4 regions of the Trinickia sp. EG282A genome follow, and region 4 is predicted to be linked to each of the others. Evidence: predicted binding sites of a transcription regulator. Region 4 holds the regulator's gene; each other region holds the start of a gene.
The links. The regulator FNR, encoded in region 4, switches genes on or off when oxygen is low (the NO sensors DNR and NnrR bind a similar motif). The targets are predictions, from matches to a motif close to TTGATNNNNATCAA.
Positions count from the first base shown of each region.

Region 1 (4,341 bases), on a different contig from region 4:
CGCGTATTTCGCCGAGGCCTTCCGCTCGGGCTTCGGGGCGGTGCCTCGTGGCCATCTGGAAGCGGCGTCGTGTCTCGGCCTCACGCGCTGGCAGACCGTTCGGCGCATCCAGATTCCCCAGATGCTGGTGCTGATCGTGCCCGCGTTGATCAACCTCATCATCGTGCTCAGCAAGGAAACGGCAGTGCTCTCCATCGTCACCGTGCCGGAGCTGACGTTCGTGCTGACGGGCATCGGTTCGGCGACGTTCGCGTTCGTCGAGACCTTGCTTGCACTGTGCGTCTGCTATCTCGTGCTCGTCGAGCTTGCCTCGCGCGCCGGGATCTGGGTCGAAGCACGCGTGACCCGCTTTCTTGCTTGAACGTATCGGACTCGCCTGCCATGATCGATTCCCCGCTTTCTCCCTCCGAAGTCAACGAGGGGCCGATCTTCGTGAATGCGTCCGTTGCGCCGCTCGTGGAAGTGCGCGGCTTGCATAAGCGCTTCAACGAAACCGAAGTACTGCGCGGCATCGATCTCGACATCGGCAAGTCGGAAGTCGTCTGCGTGATCGGCCCTTCAGGCTCGGGCAAGAGCACGCTGCTGCGCTGTCTCGCCGGGCTCGAAACCTATGATGAAGGCGAAGTGCGCATCGAAGGCGAACTGCTCGGATACCGCGAGCGACACGGGCGGCGCGTACGCGCATCGAGCGCAGAGATCAATCGCGTGCGGCGCAATATCGGCATGGTGTTTCAGCAGTTCAATCTATGGCCTCACATGAGCGCGCTCGACAATGTAATGGAGGCGCTGCTGCGCGTGCGGCGGTTCTCGCGCCACGAGGCGCGTGCGCGCGCCGACCTGATGCTCGAGACGGTCGGCCTGTCGCACAAGGGCGACGCTTATCCGGCGAAGCTGTCCGGCGGCCAACAGCAGCGCGTGGCGATCGCGCGCGCGCTCGCGATGGAGCCGCACATCATGCTCTTCGATGAACCGACTTCGGCGCTCGATCCCGAGCTCGTCGGTGAAGTTTTGCAGGTAATGAAGCAGCTCGCGCGCGATGGCATGACAATGGCCGTCGTCACGCACGAAATGGGTTTTGCGGCGCAGGTGGCGGACAAGGTCGTGTTCATCGATCAAGGGCGCATCGCGGTGCAAGGCAAGCCGCGCGAAGTATTCCACGACGCGAAGCATCCGCGCCTGCGCCAGTTTCTGCAGAACTACTTCGATCGCAATGCGTTCTGGTCGCGGGGCGCGCAAGACGAGCCCGCTTGATGATGTCTGCCACGCTACCCCGAAGAGCGAGGAGACCAGGCATGCCGGCACCGACGTCGGTGAAGCCCACCCCCACCGCGGACAATGCAGGCGAGTCCGACATGCCGATGGCGCGCTACGCGCGGGTCAAAAGCTTCATTCGCGGAAAGATCGAATCGGGTGCCTGGCAACCCGGAGACCGCATTCCCTCCGAGCTGGATCTCGTCGAATCGCTCGGCGTCTCGCGCATGACGATCAACCGCGCGCTGCGAGAGCTGACCGGGGAAGGATGGATCACGCGGCATTCGGGCGTGGGCACTTTCGTGGCCGAGGCAAAGCCGCAGTCGACGCTGCTCATGATCGCGCATATCGGCGAGGAAATTCGCGCGCGGGGTCATGAATATGACTACCAGACCGTGCTCGTGCAACGCGAGAGCGCGCCGCTCGCCGTCTCGAACGCGCTCGGCTTGCCGCCCAGCTCATCCGTGTTTCATCTGGTCGGCGTTCATCGCGAGAATGGCGTGCCGGTGCGGCTCGAGGATCGCTATGTGAACCCAGCTGCCGTGCCGGATTTCCTGGAGCAGGACTTCAATGCGCTGCAGCCATCGGAGTACCTCGCCGCGACCTTGCCCGCGCACGAGATCGAGCACGTCGTCGATGCGTGCCTGCCGACTCGCGCCGAAGCGACGCTCCTCGAAATCAGCCTTGATGAGCCATGCCTTGTGCTCGTGAGACGCACCTGGATGACCGGCGCGGCAGTGACGTTCGCACGTTTCGTGCATCCGGGTTCGAGATATCGGCTCGGGTGTCGCTTTCGGCCGGGAGATGCGCGGTTTCAGGGATGATGACGCTGCGATGGGTTTCGGCAGCGTTAGGAGTCTGCCTCGAGACTCTTCATAGAGCGATCCGCACGGCGCCCAAGCTTTCCGGCGAACCGCAATTGACGCAGCTCTAGCCGCGCTCACTTGATTGGCGTCAACTTGGCAAATCAATGCCGCTCCTACACTGCAATCAAGCGCAGCGCTCCGGTTGCGCCGTTCTCAACGTCCGCACAGGTAGGATCGAACATGTACCAACGCATCCTCGCGCCGATCGACGGCAGCGAAAGCGCCCAGCGCGCGCTCGGCTTCGCACTCTCGCTCGCACGCGAAACCGGGGCGGAACTGATACCGCTATTCGTCATCGATGTGCCAATCGTGGCTTATCAAGCACCGGGCTTCGATCCATCGATCGTGCGCGACGCACTTCAGCAACAAGGCGAACAACTGAAAGCCGAATCGCAAGCGCTGATGCAGCGCGAGAATGTCAGGGGTACCGCGCGCGTCGTCGAGGCCGATGCGCCGGGCGGCACCGTCGCCGAGCGCATTCTCGAAGAGGCGCGCGCGACCGGCTGCGACCTTATCGTCATGGGCACGCATGGGCGTCGAGGCGTCAAGCGGTTTCTGCTCGGCAGCGTTGCCGAACGGCTCGTGCGGATGTCCTGCTGTCCCGTGTTGCTCGTTCCTGGTGGTGTTGAGGCGGCCGCGCCGAAGCACGAAGTGATGGCAGCTTGATCAGTAGCGCGTGGGTCTCGCATCGCGGCAAGGATAAGGCCATGGTACAAAGCAGGGTTCGCATCGCTCTCGCGACAATTTCGGTATTCGCCGTGCTGGCCGGTCTTGGCATGGCCATTCGCGGTCTTGTGTTCGATACTGATGAAGCGTTTCACTACGGCATTGGCGCGATCGTCGTCGGGGTGGCCGCGTTCGTCCTTCTGCTCAATCCGTCGCCGCGGGACGACGCTTGATTGCAGACTTCGAGGCAAGCGTCAGCGGCCGCAAACTCGTGGGCGTTGACGTCACCTGCGCCGGGCTTAACAAGGGGAAACGAACGTCGAGCCTTCGGGTCGACCGGTACGGTGATGCTATGAACGAATTGGGATTGCTGGCTGGGCGCGCTCGCACTTCACTCCGGGCCCACTATCGCCGCAAGAGGCAATGAAACGGATAACGCAAAGCCCCGGCCCGGCGCCGTCCGGATCGATAGCTCGCCGTTGAGCCCCGCCGCGCGTTCACGCATGCCCAGCAGACCAAACGAGTTGGGCGATGGGCGCTCATCGCTTGGACAGCCATGGCCGTTGTCCGTGATAGTCACGACACAGTTCGCTCCCTTGCACTCGATTTCGAGTGTCACCTCGGTCGCACCCGCATGCCGCGCAACGTTCATCATCGATTCCTGAACAATCCGGAATATTGCCGTCGCGCTCTTGCGGTTGAACTCGATATCGTCGGCCGCGATATGTCTGATGACGCGAACGCGATGCCGTGACGTAAACTCGTCTGTGAACCATTCGATTGCCGGAAGCAGACCGAGATCGTCGAGAATCGCAGGGCGCAAATCGGCTGCGATACGCCTCACGGATACGACAAGCCGATCGATCAAGTCTTCGACATTGCCAAGGTCGGCTCCGCTCATTGCGGTCCTCGCGCCTTCCGCACGGTTTTCGATCTTGCCGACCTCGATCTTGAGCGCGGCCAGTTGTTGGCCGAGGTCGTCATGCAGCTCGCGAGCGACACGTGCCTTTTCTTCTTCGCGTACGTGTTGGATATTCGCGGAAAGGCGCTGGAGTTCCGCGCGCGACTCCTTGAGCTCCTCCGTGCTTCTCAGCAGTTCGTGCTCCGCCCGCTTGCGCTGCGTGATGTCCGCGATGGCAGCAAGGACGAACACCTCCTCCGAAGTCCGCACGGGATTGAGCCCGATTTCGACCGGAAATTCCGAACCATCCTTGCGACGTCCGTAAAGATCGCGGCCCGAGCCCATTGGCCTAGGCTGCAACTCGTCGAAATACGCTTCGCGATAGCTGTGATGTCCCCCACGCAAACGCTCCGGTACCAGTGTTTCGATAGACTTCGCGAAGAGCTCCTCGCGGGCATAGGCGAACAGCTTTTCCGTCTGGGAATTGACGAGGACGATTCGCCCCTCGCGGTCCACCATCACCATTGCGTTCGGGGCCGCTTCCACCACTTGACGGAAACGCTCCTCCAGCCGCCTGCGCTCGGTGATATCCGCGATTGCCGCGAGGACGAATACTCCCTCGTCTGTCGTGACCGGATTGAGTCCGATCTCGACCGG
Region 1 covers NZ_JBFRCC010000005.1:180,875-185,215, reverse strand. Annotated here, with positions in the region: gene AB4Y31_RS23720 (amino acid ABC transporter permease) at 1-361, shown strand, start outside; gene AB4Y31_RS23715 (amino acid ABC transporter ATP-binding protein) at 382-1,251, shown strand; gene hutC (histidine utilization repressor) at 1,293-2,075, shown strand; gene AB4Y31_RS23705 (universal stress protein) at 2,298-2,783, shown strand; gene AB4Y31_RS23700 (DUF2964 family protein) at 2,825-3,016, shown strand; gene AB4Y31_RS23695 (PAS domain S-box protein) at 3,175-4,341, opposite strand, start outside.
Region 1: the regulator FNR is predicted to act here: its motif matches at 2,196-2,209, upstream of AB4Y31_RS23705 (universal stress protein).

Region 2 (4,341 bases), on a different contig from region 4:
GCACATTTCCTCTAGTAAGCAGAAGGGAATAATGCAGACGTAGCTATCTTCCAACGCGATTGCATCGCAACTATGTTGACCGGTGCAGACACCGTCGAATCCGAGTGTTTCCCCGAGCAACTGAAACCCGGTAACCTGTTCGCGCCCGTCTGGCATTCTGATCACAGTCTTGAACGAGCCGGTGCGCACTGCATAGATGCTTTGAAACTTGTCGTCGGCGCGATAGAGTGCCTCGCCGGTCTTGACTTTCCGCTTCGCCTGGATCAGCGAATCCAACTGATAGAGCTCGCGCAGGGAAAGCTCGACAGGCATGCAAATGGAACGCAAGGTGCACGCCGAGCAACTCGGCGACTTCTGCTGCAAAACAGGCTCGCCAAGCGAGCGTGCGTTGTCGCATGCGGTGGCACCGCCAGCACCGTCTCGCGCGTACTGCGTCTCGTTATACATCGCAGCCTCCAGGTCGAGCCGTAGTCGGACCGTTCTCGAGGCGAACAATTCACCCGACCACCACTGCAGTATTCCCCAGTTTGCAATGAATCGATATAGGCGCTGTACGAAGCTGCGGTAGGAACAGCGGAAGGCGTGTAGGAGATCTCCTACGTAGGGGTAAATGGTCATACAAGCGTCATCGGCAACTAGCCGCCGAAGCGCTGTTGGCAACAGACAGATCGTCGCGGGCAAGCGATCGCTTTGCGGGTTGATAAGCGGCGTGCAGTGCGACTGCATGCCGCATCCCTCTTGTGTTTCTGCAAGCGGGCGTGGCAAAAAACAACCGCCCGTCGCCAAGTAGGCGCGCAACGAAGCCACCGCCCGTGTTTAAGCGGGCGCAGAAAAAAAAGACCACCCTTGGTGGTTGCGCGAAACCGACGAATTCAGTTTCGCGCGAAGGCCGTCAATGCGACATCAATACGGGTACCGTCATCGTTCGGAGCAGGGCATGCGTGACACCGCCCAGGACTCTTTCACGAGCACGCGCGTGGGCATATGCCCCCATGACAAGGAGATCGGCGTGCGTATCGCTGACCTGATTGAGAAGCGTTTCCCCTGTGCCGACACCGGAAATGCGAGGTATCGATTTAAATGCCGCGCGCACCCCATGCCGCTCCAGATAGCCGGCAACATCGAAGCCCGCGGGCGCTTCCCGGTCCGGGTATTTCTCGACGGTGCAAACCGTCACGAAGCGCGCGCGTTTCAGGATCGGGATCGAATCGGCCAGCGCCCGAGCGGCTTCGCGGCTGCCGTCCCATGCCACGACGATGTTCTCGCCAAATGTCGCAACGTGCCCTGCGTACGGCAGGACGATCACCGGCCGTCCCACGTTCATCACCATGTCTTCGACGAAGTCGCGAGCAACATACGAATCCTGATCGTCCGGATCTTCTTGCCCGAGTATGACGAGGTCGGCGTGGCGCGCATGGAGGACTGCCTCGTCGAGCGCCGGCCCCGGAGGGGCACGCCATTCGAACGAGCATCCTGCCTGTTCGGCAGCGGTGATGAAACGATCGTGCGCACGATTCGCCCGCTCAGCGTGCTGCGCTTCCAGTGCCGCTGGAACGAGACTCTCGTCGCCTTTCAGAAGCGGACGAAACAGATCCTGGCAAACCACGTACAGGCCGATCAAACAGGCGTCGTACTTGAGAGCAAGGTCGAGTGCGAAGCTTACGCGCTCATGGCTTTTTCGGCTGTCGTCGATATGGACAAGCAATGTCTTGTAAGTCATGGTGATTCCTTTTCGGGTTGGCAGGTCGCCCCCTGTGTGTTTATTTGTCGTCGATGCTTGAGGGGACTAGAAAGACAGCACAGCTCGTTGTCCGTCTGAGTCGATCAGTGCGTCATCAGCACAGGTACGGTCATCGCTTTTAGAATGGCGCGGGTTGCGCCTCCCAGGACGATTTCGCGCCAGCGCGAGTGGCCATAGCCACCCATTACGATGAGATCTGTGCCAAAGTCCGCGGCACGCGAAAGCAGCAGTTCGCCTATTGGGACGTCTCTCACGCCCTCCATCTCCTCGGTGACCACGTTGACGCCGTGCCGTGCAATGACGTTGGCGATATCCGATCCGGGAATGCGGCTTGTCGGTGCCTCGGCCTTGAGCGCATTGACCGTCAGTACCACGACTTGCTTCGCGCGAGTCAGGAAGGGAAGAGCGTCGTGCAGCGCGCGCGTCGCCTCACGACTTCCATCCCAGGCGAACAGGACATTCTCGCCGACGCTCGCGAATTCGACCGCATACGGTAGGACCAATACGGGGCGGCCTGCGGAGAGCAGGAGATTTTCGATGAACTGTTCGGCGACAAACGATTCGGCGTCTTCCGGATTGCGCTGGCCGACGATTGTCAGATCCGCGAGCCGAGCTTCCTCCGGAACGAGACGATTGGCGTACCCCTCCGAAAACTTCCATTCGCCGACCACTTTCTCGCGTGCGATTTCCGCTTTGAAGAAGCGTTCGAGCGCAGTACGGCGTTCGGCGCGCATAGCTTCGACTTCGGCGAAGTAATCGGCTGTGCCGGCCATCACGTAAAACGATCCGGGCTCCGGTCTGAACACTGTCAGAAGGCCAGTCAGGTGTGCGTCGAACTGCTTGGCAAGATGCAGCGCGAACTCGAGGCGCGGCCTCGCGGATGCGCTCAAGTCTAGATGCACGAGGATGCTCTTGTAACTCATTGCGATTGCTCCCGGAGAGAGGGACACGGAATTCGGCCCTGCTTTGCAGTCTAGGAGCGCATGCCGCGCGAGGGTTGATGACGGTCAAGCGATGCATGAGCGATTGGCGGCGCTTCACGTTAGTTTCCGCGCGGTTGATTGATGTCAAACGCCGGCGAGTGCAGCCACCTAGAGTCGACTACGTCACGCGGCTGCATAGCAAACGCGGCGCTTGCCTGGACCGTGACGAGTACAAGCCGCGCACGTTCGAACTGGAGCACAAAATGTCTGGCAAACGCGTTGCCTTCGTGACAGGAGGCATGGGAGGGCTCGGCGCGGCAATCTGCCGCCGTCTTCACGCAATGGGAATGACGGTCGCGATGACGCACTCGCCGCGCAACGACCATGTGACGACATGGTTGATGCGAGAGCGCGATGCTGGCCGCCAGTACCACGCTTATGAGGCGGACGTGGCGGAGTACGACTCCTGCGCGCATTGCGCCAAGCGCGTGCTCGATCAGCATGGCACGGTCGATATTCTCATCAATAACTCGGGCATTACGCGCGATGCCACCTTCGCGAAGATGACCAAGACCGATTGGGACGCCGTGCTTCGCACCGATCTCGATGCGTTGTTCAACATGACCAAGCCGTTTATTGGCGGAATGATCGAGCGCCGGTTCGGCCGCATCGTCAACATCGGTTCGGTGAACGGATCGCGAGGGGCATTCGGGCAGACGAATTACTCGGCTGCCAAAGCGGGCATCCATGGCTTCACGAAGGCGCTCGCGCTTGAGGTCGCAAGGCATGGGGTGACAGTGAATACTGTCTCGCCGGGGTACCTCGATACCGCGATGATCGCCTCGGTGCCAGCGGAGATCATGGATAAAAGAATACTGCCGCAAATTCCTGTCGGTCGCCTCGGCCGCCCAGACGAAGTGGCAGCGCTCGTCGCGTTTCTCTGTTCGGACGATGCAGCGTTTATTACCGGCGCGGAGCTCGCGATCAATGGCGGAATGCATATGCGATGAGCTAAGCGGCAGGCCGTGATGCCGCGCCAACGCCCCCACCCGAGAGCATCGATTGACCGGTATCAACCATGTCCGTGTGGCTTTCCATATTCTGGAGACTGCGGAATCCAATAAGAAAGAGAGCGACGTGTTCGCGCTCCAGCTGTAACGACGTTTCGGTACTCAACCCGAGGAACAAACATGTTGAAATTTCGTACTCAAAAATCCCGATTGGCTCGACTGCCTGTTGCATTGGTAGCCGGTCTCACGATAGCGAGCGCCGTTGCATTCGCGCAGGAGATGGCGACGATTCGTCCCGTCACCGAACATGGCATCACCTATCTGAGCGGTGGCGTCGGTGAGGACGAGGTATCGGCGATGCGTGCGATGGCGCCAAAATTCAATTTGCATCTGGTGTTCGCGCAAAAGAGCGGTGTCTACCTGGCCGACGTTGATGTGGGCATCTTCTCTACATCGGGGGAGCAAATCGCTGCAATGAAATCCGAAGGGCCCATGTTGTTCGTTAGCCTGCCGCCGGGACGATACCGCGTTACGGCGACATCGGATACGGTCAACGTGACGCACTGGGTTACCGTGCCGGCCCGCGGTGGCGCCGACGTCAATTTCTACTGGGGGTGAGCCTTTTTCGCAGGTCGGGTGCGGGTCCTCATGGCGGCGGCAATATGAA
Region 2 covers NZ_JBFRCC010000005.1:173,397-177,737, forward strand. Annotated here, with positions in the region: gene AB4Y31_RS23650 (helix-turn-helix domain-containing protein) at 1-363, opposite strand, end outside; gene AB4Y31_RS23655 (universal stress protein) at 893-1,720, opposite strand; gene AB4Y31_RS23660 (universal stress protein) at 1,825-2,664, opposite strand; gene AB4Y31_RS23665 (beta-ketoacyl-ACP reductase) at 2,928-3,674, shown strand; gene AB4Y31_RS23670 (carboxypeptidase regulatory-like domain-containing protein) at 3,855-4,292, shown strand.
Region 2: the regulator FNR is predicted to act here: its motif matches at 2,799-2,812, upstream of AB4Y31_RS23660 (universal stress protein).

Region 3 (4,341 bases), on a different contig from region 4:
CACCAACTCGCCATCGAGCTTGCAGGCAAATGGCACGAGCCCTTTTTCCTGGTCCAGCTTCCGCTGCTCACGCCGGCCAAGCGGCGCATCGGTCGCGCCTTTTCCGAAACGTTCGGATCGAGTCTGCTTCATCGAGTGGGTCAGTTTGAGCGCCTTGTTTTTTTCAAGGTCGGTTTTTTTCATTGCCATCCGGTAGTGCTCCGTCGTTCTAATCGGGAAATCTGCGTCGAATCAGTCAAATCATTCACGATCCGCTTGGCCGCCGGAACTCGTTTTCCACCCAGCTCGCGGCGCTCGCCTTGCTGAGCTTGAAGTTCGCCGCCACCTGCACCTGAGCGAGCTGCTCGCCAAGGGCGTCCAGGGCAGTCAGCAGCGCAAAAGGCTCGTTCTCGTCGGGCACGATGTCCAGCGTGATTTCCAATTCGCCATCGCCTGTTGCCGCCGGCACCGTCAGGCTCTTATGCAACTGCGCGCGAAGCTGCTGCTCATGTCGGCGCAATACCTCCGACGCCGTCTTCACGAGCGTATTGAACGCTGAAGCATCGAGCGGCTTCGGATCCTTCTTGTTGCGCCCCATCGTCCATGGACCGACAAGCGCGGGCTCAGGCTCACCGTCCTTGATCATTTCGACGGCCCACCCATCGTCGTCCTCGTTCTTGATGACGCGCGCGGTCCAGCCGCCGTCGCGCCACAGACCGTCCTCGTGCAGCGTTTCCGGGGTTTCCGAGACATGGCTTTCAGCGGCGGAATCGGCGGGGAGATCGGTGGCGGGATCGGATGATGGAACGGACTTATCGGTCATTGCAGGTCAGTGATTCGTGGAAGGAATTCGGCACAACGCACGCCATTTTAGCCGTCAGGCAGGCAGCATATGCGCGACTATGACGAACAGACGATGCAAGCCCGTCCCCTGATGCACGCTCGGCGCGCCGGCTAGCGCAGAGCATGTCACGATCGTTCAAGACACTCGCCGGTAGTCGGCATAAGATCCGTTACTGGTATTGCCCGAACGGAGCCATTGTGCACACCGATTTGCAGTCGACGCCCGCTCAACGCGGCCAACTAAAGACCATCGATCTGCTCGATAAGATCAGTCAGATCGACGCCCACTGGCAGCCACGCGTCGTTGCCGAAATGAACGACTATCAATTCAAGGTCGTGAAGATACTCGGCGACTTCGTCTGGCACACGCATGCCGACACCGATGAGACGTTCATCGTCCTCGAGGGCCGGTTGAGAATCGACTTCCGAGATCGCTCGATCGAACTGCGTGCCGGCGAAATGGCGGTTGTCCCGAAGGGCGTCGAACATAAGCCGTATGCCGAATCCGAGGTGAAGATGCTGCTGATCGAACCGCGGGGCGTCGTCAATACCGGCGATACAGTCAACGAAAGAACGGCCGAAAACGACGTCTGGCTATGAGGATCGTAGTCTGACGACGGAGTTGGTTCGCCTCACTGCCGAACCGATAGATGCAGTATCTGGTCTCGAACATCTGCTGCCGCCAGCCTAACGCCGGTTCGCGGGGAGCGCGCCGCCGTAGGTCGGCGCAATCAGGCAAGCAGATATTCGCGCGCCAGCGTGCGTGCGCGATGCAGGCGGCTTTTCGTCGCCGGGACCGACAAGCCGAGACGCGCGGCGATCTCGCCGATCGTGAGTTCCTCGAAGTCGCGCAGCAAAAGGACGTCGCGGTAGTCGGGCGGTAGCGACTCCAATGCGTCAATCAGTTCGCGGCGCAGCGAATCCGTGTCGTGCCGCGCCAGCCATCGATCGACCTCCTCCTCGTCGTAGGGATCGAAGTTCAACGCCTTCCGACCGAGCCGCCTGCACTCGTGGCGCACGACGCTGAAGAGCCAGCCGGAGAATGCGGCAACGGCGCGGACCGACTCGAATTTGCGTGCCACGATGAGCAGGACTTCCTGGACCGCATCGTCCACGTCCGAAATGAAGCAATTGCGCTGCGCATAGCGACGTATGTCCGGCTGAAAGAGGCGCAGCAGGCGCTCGAGCGCAAGGGGATCGCCCGAACGTGCTGCGTCGATGACCGCTTGTCTTTGCTCGTCGAGGGGCATGTCACCGCTTCTGTTGTTTCGCGAGGCGCCGGCCGACCATCGCGCAGGCGGGGCAAAACCCGACAAGGCCGGAAATGGTCACGCCCGCGGCGGCCAGCGCGCCGACGATTCCGACAACACCCTTCAGAAACAAGATTGAAAGTGCCGCGCCCACGGCACCGAGAATAATACGGACAACGCGTTCCCAGCCGGGAACGTTCTTGACGTAAAACATGGCTTTGCTTCCTTTATCAAGGTCAAGGTGAGAGACGACCTCTCAGGAAGCTAAGAGGCGGCGCCGATGCGATTTGGTTCGCGCCCCATTTATTTTTCAACCGTCGAGCCGGCACCGGAACCCGCCGCACAGTGCCACCGAGCCAGAACCTAGCTCGATCGTGCTGGAAATCAGTTCAATCCAGCTAAGGCGCCAGACCGCCAGCCACTTGCAACGCAGCCGGCAGATTGACCCACGCAGAGTCGAGTGGCGCAGGGTGGCATTCGGTCTTAGAAACAGGCGGATGCGCCGCGAAGAGGCCCCCCCTCGTTAGCATCTAGCGATTCGCAGACCTCCACTTGTCCTATGCCGCGCTATGCAGGCGGACGACGGCCGGCAGCGGTGCCGCACCGGCGTCTGAACAAGCGGTCCGGGAGCGAGGTGATTGATGAAGTTATGATCCGGTGATAACATCCATGCAAACGAACCTGCGCGATCCCAGCCTTGATACGCTGCTTTACCTCGATGGAGAAAGATTTGTCGTGGATTCCGGCGGCAAGTGCTGGGTTAAGTTCGAGGTGAGGCAGTGCGCCGTGTCAGCGGAACGCCCTCAGGGGCTTCGGTATTCGCTCACGCTTCATGATGAGGCGGGCTGTCGTCTGTTGGGCTTCGATAACGCGCATCCCATCCGCGAGGGTTCAGGACCGGGAGCGCGTACGCGCGTCGAATATGATCACACGCATCGTGGCCCCAAGGTTCGTTTCTATCCCTACAAGGACGCCGCGAAGTTGCTGGCGGATTTCTGGGTCGAAGTTGAAGCGATTCTCGCGAGAAGGAGCACTCAGCATGACTACAGCCAACGTCTTGAAGGTCGGGATTGCATCATTGGAGCAATACAAAGCGCGGACGATGGCAATCGCCCGAGGTGACTACGTGCCCAGCCCGGATGAGCCTAAAGTCTGGTTTCAGTCGCTGGAAACGCTCGCGCAGGTGCTTTCCGACAGAAACCGCTCGCTGCTTGCGTTGATCGCCGAGACGAAGCCCGCGTCACTGAGCGAACTAGCGGAGCGCTCCGGCCGTGCGAAGTCCAATTTATCACGGACACTTCGGACAATGGAGCGATACGGGCTCGTTCATTTCGAAGAAGGCGAGGGTCGAGAAGTCGCGCCGCGCGTCAACTACTCGGGCGTCGAGCTCGAAATGTCATTTGCGTGATGTCGACGGCAACTGCATGAACGTCGAGATGATCAACCGAGTTCCAGAAGCTTCCGAAACATCTCGTTTCCCTTTGACGTAACACTGACAATGCGAGACTTCGGCGAGCGCACAATCCAGCTTTGATCGACGTAGAGTCGGAGCATGTGCGTTCCCAAGGCGCCGCCCAGATGCGGCTGCCGTTGCGTAAGATCGGCACAAGGCCGTGCAAACACGCGACGCTCTCCCTGCGCCGACGGCAAATCAACGCCAATGGCGCGCAACTGCTCTTCGCCGAGCCGGGTGGCAACCAGCTCGGCGCCCTTGCGTCGCAACCAATGCGCCTTCGTCATCGAGGCGAGTACGCCCACGGCGATTTCCCCTGCCAGGTGGTCATAGCAGGTTCGGGCATACATGAATGCCTCGGTCGGCGAGCGCACCGATCCAAGGCACCGCGGCAGGCCCAACTCCGTTCCCGATGCCAGTGCGGCCATGCTCTCGATCATGCAGGCCACTTCGGTATTGGCAATTCGAAAATAGCGGTGACGCCCTTTTGCTTCGACGCCCAGCAGGCCGCCCGCAACCAGCTTCGTCAAATGCGCACTGGCCGATTGCGCCGATATGCCTGCGTGATAAGCCAGCTCGCCTGCCGGGCGAGCGGATCCGTCAATCAATGTCCACACGATCCTCGTGCGTGCCGCGTCAGCGAGGAGTCTGGCGACCCGTGCAATATTAGGCGTATCGTCCATAGTTCACCGTCCGATGAAACGTTCGAGGACTTGTTTCGCCGATACTAGCACTGTGATCCCGTGCGGAATTGCTCTGCGACCAGGTTGAGCCGTCTGCAGAGGGGCATTGCTGCACGCGATGCAATACATCGCA
Region 3 covers NZ_JBFRCC010000002.1:1,278,991-1,283,331, reverse strand. Annotated here, with positions in the region: gene AB4Y31_RS13870 (hypothetical protein) at 1-189, opposite strand, end outside; gene AB4Y31_RS13865 (hypothetical protein) at 245-802, opposite strand; gene AB4Y31_RS13860 (cupin domain-containing protein) at 1,021-1,422, shown strand; gene AB4Y31_RS13855 (RNA polymerase sigma factor) at 1,554-2,072, opposite strand; gene AB4Y31_RS13850 (DUF2892 domain-containing protein) at 2,074-2,286, opposite strand; gene AB4Y31_RS13845 (DUF6516 family protein) at 2,742-3,194, shown strand; gene AB4Y31_RS13840 (helix-turn-helix domain-containing protein) at 3,175-3,480, shown strand; gene AB4Y31_RS13835 (ArsR/SmtB family transcription factor) at 3,513-4,208, opposite strand.
Region 3: the regulator FNR is predicted to act here: its motif matches at 2,299-2,312, upstream of AB4Y31_RS13850 (DUF2892 domain-containing protein).

Region 4 (4,341 bases):
TGCCAGCCCCTTCCCCCGATCCCACAATAGCTGATCGGCTCTCGCCCGGCAGGCCCGAGGAATCAGCCGTTCCCGGCTCGCGGCGCATCGTGCCGACGGGAGACGCTCATGCTCTACAACTGGCTCGAGACGCAGCGCGCGCTGATTCGCTCGATGGACACATGGGCCGCCTCGCTCGCACGGGCGTGCGGTCTGCCCGCGCAATCTCCCGAGTCGCGCGCGATGCCCGGCTGCGAATGGCTGCGCCGCGTGTTCGAGACGACGCTGGAGCCGCCGCCGTTCGCGATCGCGTCGGTGACGCTCGGCGGCCGACGCGTTCACATCGATGAAACCGTCGTCGATCGCGTGGCATTTTGCGCGTTGCGCCGGTTCGCGCGGCGAGGGGAACATCGCGCGCGGCTCGACGGCGGCGCGCCGATTCTGCTTTGCACGCCGCTCGCAGGACATCACGCGGTCATGCTGCGGGAGACGGTGGAAACGCTGCTCGAGGACGGCGACGTCTACGTGACCGACTGGGCCAACGCACGCGACGTGCCGCTCGCCGAGGGCCGCTTCGGCCTCGACGACTACGTGCTGACCGTGGAGCGCTTCATGCGCCGCCTATGCAGCAATGGGCTGCATGTGCTCGCCGTCTGCCAGGGGACGGTGCCGGCCGTCGCCGCCGCGGCCCTCGTCGCGGCTCGCGGCGAGCCCGGGCCGCTTTCGGTCACGCTGATGGGGGGACCGATCGATACGCGACTCAATCCGACCGCCGTCGACCGGCTGGCGGCGACACATAGCATCGACTGGTTCCGCCGCACGGTCATCGATACGGTGCCGGCCTGGTATCGCGGCGGCGGACGGCGCATCTACCCCGGATACCTGCAGCATGCCGCGATCGTCGCCGCGCATCCGCATCGGCAGATGGCGCTCGAAACGCGGTACTGGACGAGCCGCCTCGCCGGCGACGACGCCAGGATAGCCGCGAGCCGGCGCGCCTTCGACGAATACGCGGCGGTGCTCGACATGACCGAAGACTACTTTCTCGATACGCTGCGCATCGTTTTCAAGGAGCAGCGGCTCGCGCGCGGTGCCTGGGACGTCGACGGCCGGCGCGTGCGCGGCAGCGCGCTCGCGGCGTCGGCGCTCTGCACGATCGAGGGAGACCGCGACGACATCACGGGCGCCGGCCAGACCCACGCGGCGCATGCGGTCTGCAGCGCGGTGCCCGACAGGCGGCGCAAACAGCTGACTATTGCCGATTGCGACCACTACGATCTTTTCACCGGTCCGCGCTGGCGCGAAGCGATCCATCCGGCGCTGGCTGCGTTCTGGCGCGAGACCCACGAGCCCCACGAGCCCCACGAGCCACAGCCCGCCGCCATCAGCTGAGGGCCCCAGCGCCCCGCGCCAGCCTTGCGTTGCGTCAGCAAAGTTCTGACAGAAACTGCGCCCCTCCACGCCGAGCGATAGTGCGTGATCGGCGCGCAGCTCGAATTCGTCAGTCTATTACTCTTCGCTAAGCAATTAAAATACACGCCCCGCCAGCCTGCGAACGACCGGAAGAGCACCGCTCGACGGGCGTGCATCGCCGCGCCAAGGGCCGCTCCGCGGTCCGGCTACGCATCGCCGCTCATTTTCCGTCACCGCCGTAGGAGAAGTCTTACAACCCTACGCTAACACTTACCGAAGTTTCATACGCCGCTGATAGGCTCGGCGCCCGCTACCACCGATACTCACATGGAAATTGTTTCGCGGCACCCAGGGCGGGTGCGCACCCAAAAGGCGGAGAACGAAGACATGCTGCTCGAATTGGAACCAGAGGAAGACACTCGCGCGGAGCGGCTGCCCCTGTCTTCGATCGTACCTATGCGTCCGCCGAAGACCACACCGCAGGCCACGCCGAAGAGCACGTCGAATGCCGCGTCGACGAACGCATCGACGAGCGCAGGCTGCTCCAGCTGCTCGATGCTGTCTGGCTGCATGCCGAACAACCTTACGTCGGAAGAACTGCGGCTCTTCGATTCGATCGTGACCGCGACGCGCCTCGTCAAGCGCGGCGAAGCGCTCTACCGCGCGAACGATGAATTCCAGAGCATTTATGCCGTGCGCGCGGGTTCGTTCAAGACGGTCGTCATGCATCGCGACGGTCGCGAGCAGGTGACGGGCTTTCACTTCGCGGGCGAAGTGCTCGGCCTCGACGGCCTTCACAGCCGGCGCCATATCGGCGATACGGTCGCGATCGAAGACAGCAGCGTCTGCATCATTCCCTACGCATTGCTCGAGGCGCTCTGCGCCGAATCGCAACCGCTGCAGCAGCAAGTCCTGCGCATGATGAGCGGCGAGATCGTTCGAGAATCGGCGCTCATGATGCTGCTCGGGACAATGCGCGCGGAGGAGCGCCTCGCGAGCTTCCTGCTCAACCTGTCGAGCCGGATGGAGGCGCGCGGGTATTCGCCGGCCGAATTCCATCTGCGCATGACGCGCGAAGAGATGGGCAACTACCTCGGCATGAAGCTCGAGACGGTGAGCCGCATGTTCTCGAAGTTTCAGCGCGACGGTCTGCTCGAAACGCGCGGCAAGCGGATTCGCATCGTCGATCTCGAAGCGCTCGCGCGCGTTTGACGCGCGCGGGTCGCGGGCGGGGCCGCCTCACCGTTTCATCGTCAGTACCGCCGCTCCCGACAGGCGGCCTTCGCGCAGGTCCGAGAGCGCGCGATTGGCTTCCGTGAACGGATACGGCGTCGTCTCGATCTCGAGCGCCGTCTCTCCCGCGATTTTCATGAACGCGTGACCGTCCTCGCGCGTCAGGTTGGCGACCGATACGATGCGACGCTCGCCCCAGAGAAGGTCGTACGAAAACGCGGGGATCGCGCTCATGTGGATCCCGCCGCAGACGACGACACCCCCCTTGACGACAGCCTCGAGCGCGCGCGGCACGAGCGCCCCGACAGGCGCGAAGATGAGCGCTGCATCGAGCGCAGCGGGCCCCCGTTCGTCGCTGCCGCCGGCCCAATGCGCGCCGAGTCGCCGTGCGAGCCGCTGCGCGACTGTATCGCCGGGACGGGTAAAAGCGTACACGGTGCGGCCCTGGTGGCGGGCGACTTGCGCGACGATGTGCGCCGCGGCGCCGAAACCGTAGATGCCGACGCGTTCGGCGTCACCGGCCATCGCGAGCGTCCGGTAGCCGATGAGCCCCGCGCAAAGCAACGGCGCCGCTGCCACGTCGGTGTAGCGATCGGGCAGCCGGAAGCAATAGCGGCTGTCGGCGACGGTGCGCTCGGCGTAGCCTCCGTCGATCGTATAGCCGGTGAATCCGGGGGCGTCGCAGAGGTTCTCTCGCCCGCGCGCGCAGTATGGGCAGTGCCCGCACGTATGCCCGAGCCACGGCACGCCCACCCGTTCGCCGATCGCGAAGCCGCTTGCCCCCTCGCCCATCGCGGCAACCGTGCCGACGATCTCGTGGCCCGGAATCAGCGGACGCTTGGGATGCGCGAGATCGCCGTCCACCACGTGAAGATCGGTGCGGCAAACTCCGCACGCATGGACGTCGATGAGCAACTGCCCCGCGGCGGGTACCGGATCGGGCAGCTCGCGCTCGGCGAGCAAAGGCGCGCTTCCGTCGAAGACCATCGCACGCATCGCTTTCTTCCTCCATCGCTTTCGGCATCGACGGCGTCGGCATCCGCGCCGGCGACCGGCTCGCTCAAGGTCGGAATCGACGACCGCGCGCGGCGGCAACGACGCGCGGCGAAGCCCGCCGGCTGCCGGCTTGCCGATCGCTATTCGTCGTAAAAGCGAAAAAAGCCGCTATGCAGCAGCACGGGCTTCTTGCCTAACTCCTGGAGCATCTTGCGTGCGGCGTGTTCGATCGCACGCCGATTGACTTCGAAGGCGCGTTGCACGTCGTCTTCACGCAGAGACTCGGCGCCGAAATGGTCCTCGAGCGCTTCCGCCGTGATCGCGCATTGCACGCGCTCGCCGTCGACGAGTGCCGGAAAGGCGAGCACGAGATCGCGGCCGCAGTATTCGGCCGGCTCCTGCGGAAAGGAGATTTGCATGTTGCCACCTCGCTGTGCCGTTCAGTCTTCCATCCAGCATAGTCGAAGGCGGGCAAGCGGAGGATCGGCGTTCTTCAACGGCACCGGGCCGCGTCCGAGCAGCCCGGCTTCGATCGCAGTGATATCAGCCGGCGGCGACCGTGCGCTGCCGCTGCTCGCCGAGGCCGGCGATGCCGAGACGCATCGTCTGCCCCGCCTTGAGGTAGATCGGCTCGGGCTTTTGGCCGAGGCCGACGCCCGGCGGCGTGCCCGTCGAGATGACATCGCCCGGCTGCAGGCTCATGCACTGCGAGAGGTAGGA
Region 4 covers NZ_JBFRCC010000001.1:1,633,204-1,637,544, reverse strand. Annotated here, with positions in the region: gene phaZ (polyhydroxyalkanoate depolymerase) at 109-1,371, shown strand; gene fnr (fumarate/nitrate reduction transcriptional regulator Fnr) at 1,780-2,604, shown strand; gene AB4Y31_RS07500 (zinc-dependent alcohol dehydrogenase family protein) at 2,632-3,621, opposite strand; gene AB4Y31_RS07495 (DUF1488 domain-containing protein) at 3,762-4,040, opposite strand; gene AB4Y31_RS07490 (ureidoglycolate lyase) at 4,165-4,341, opposite strand, start outside.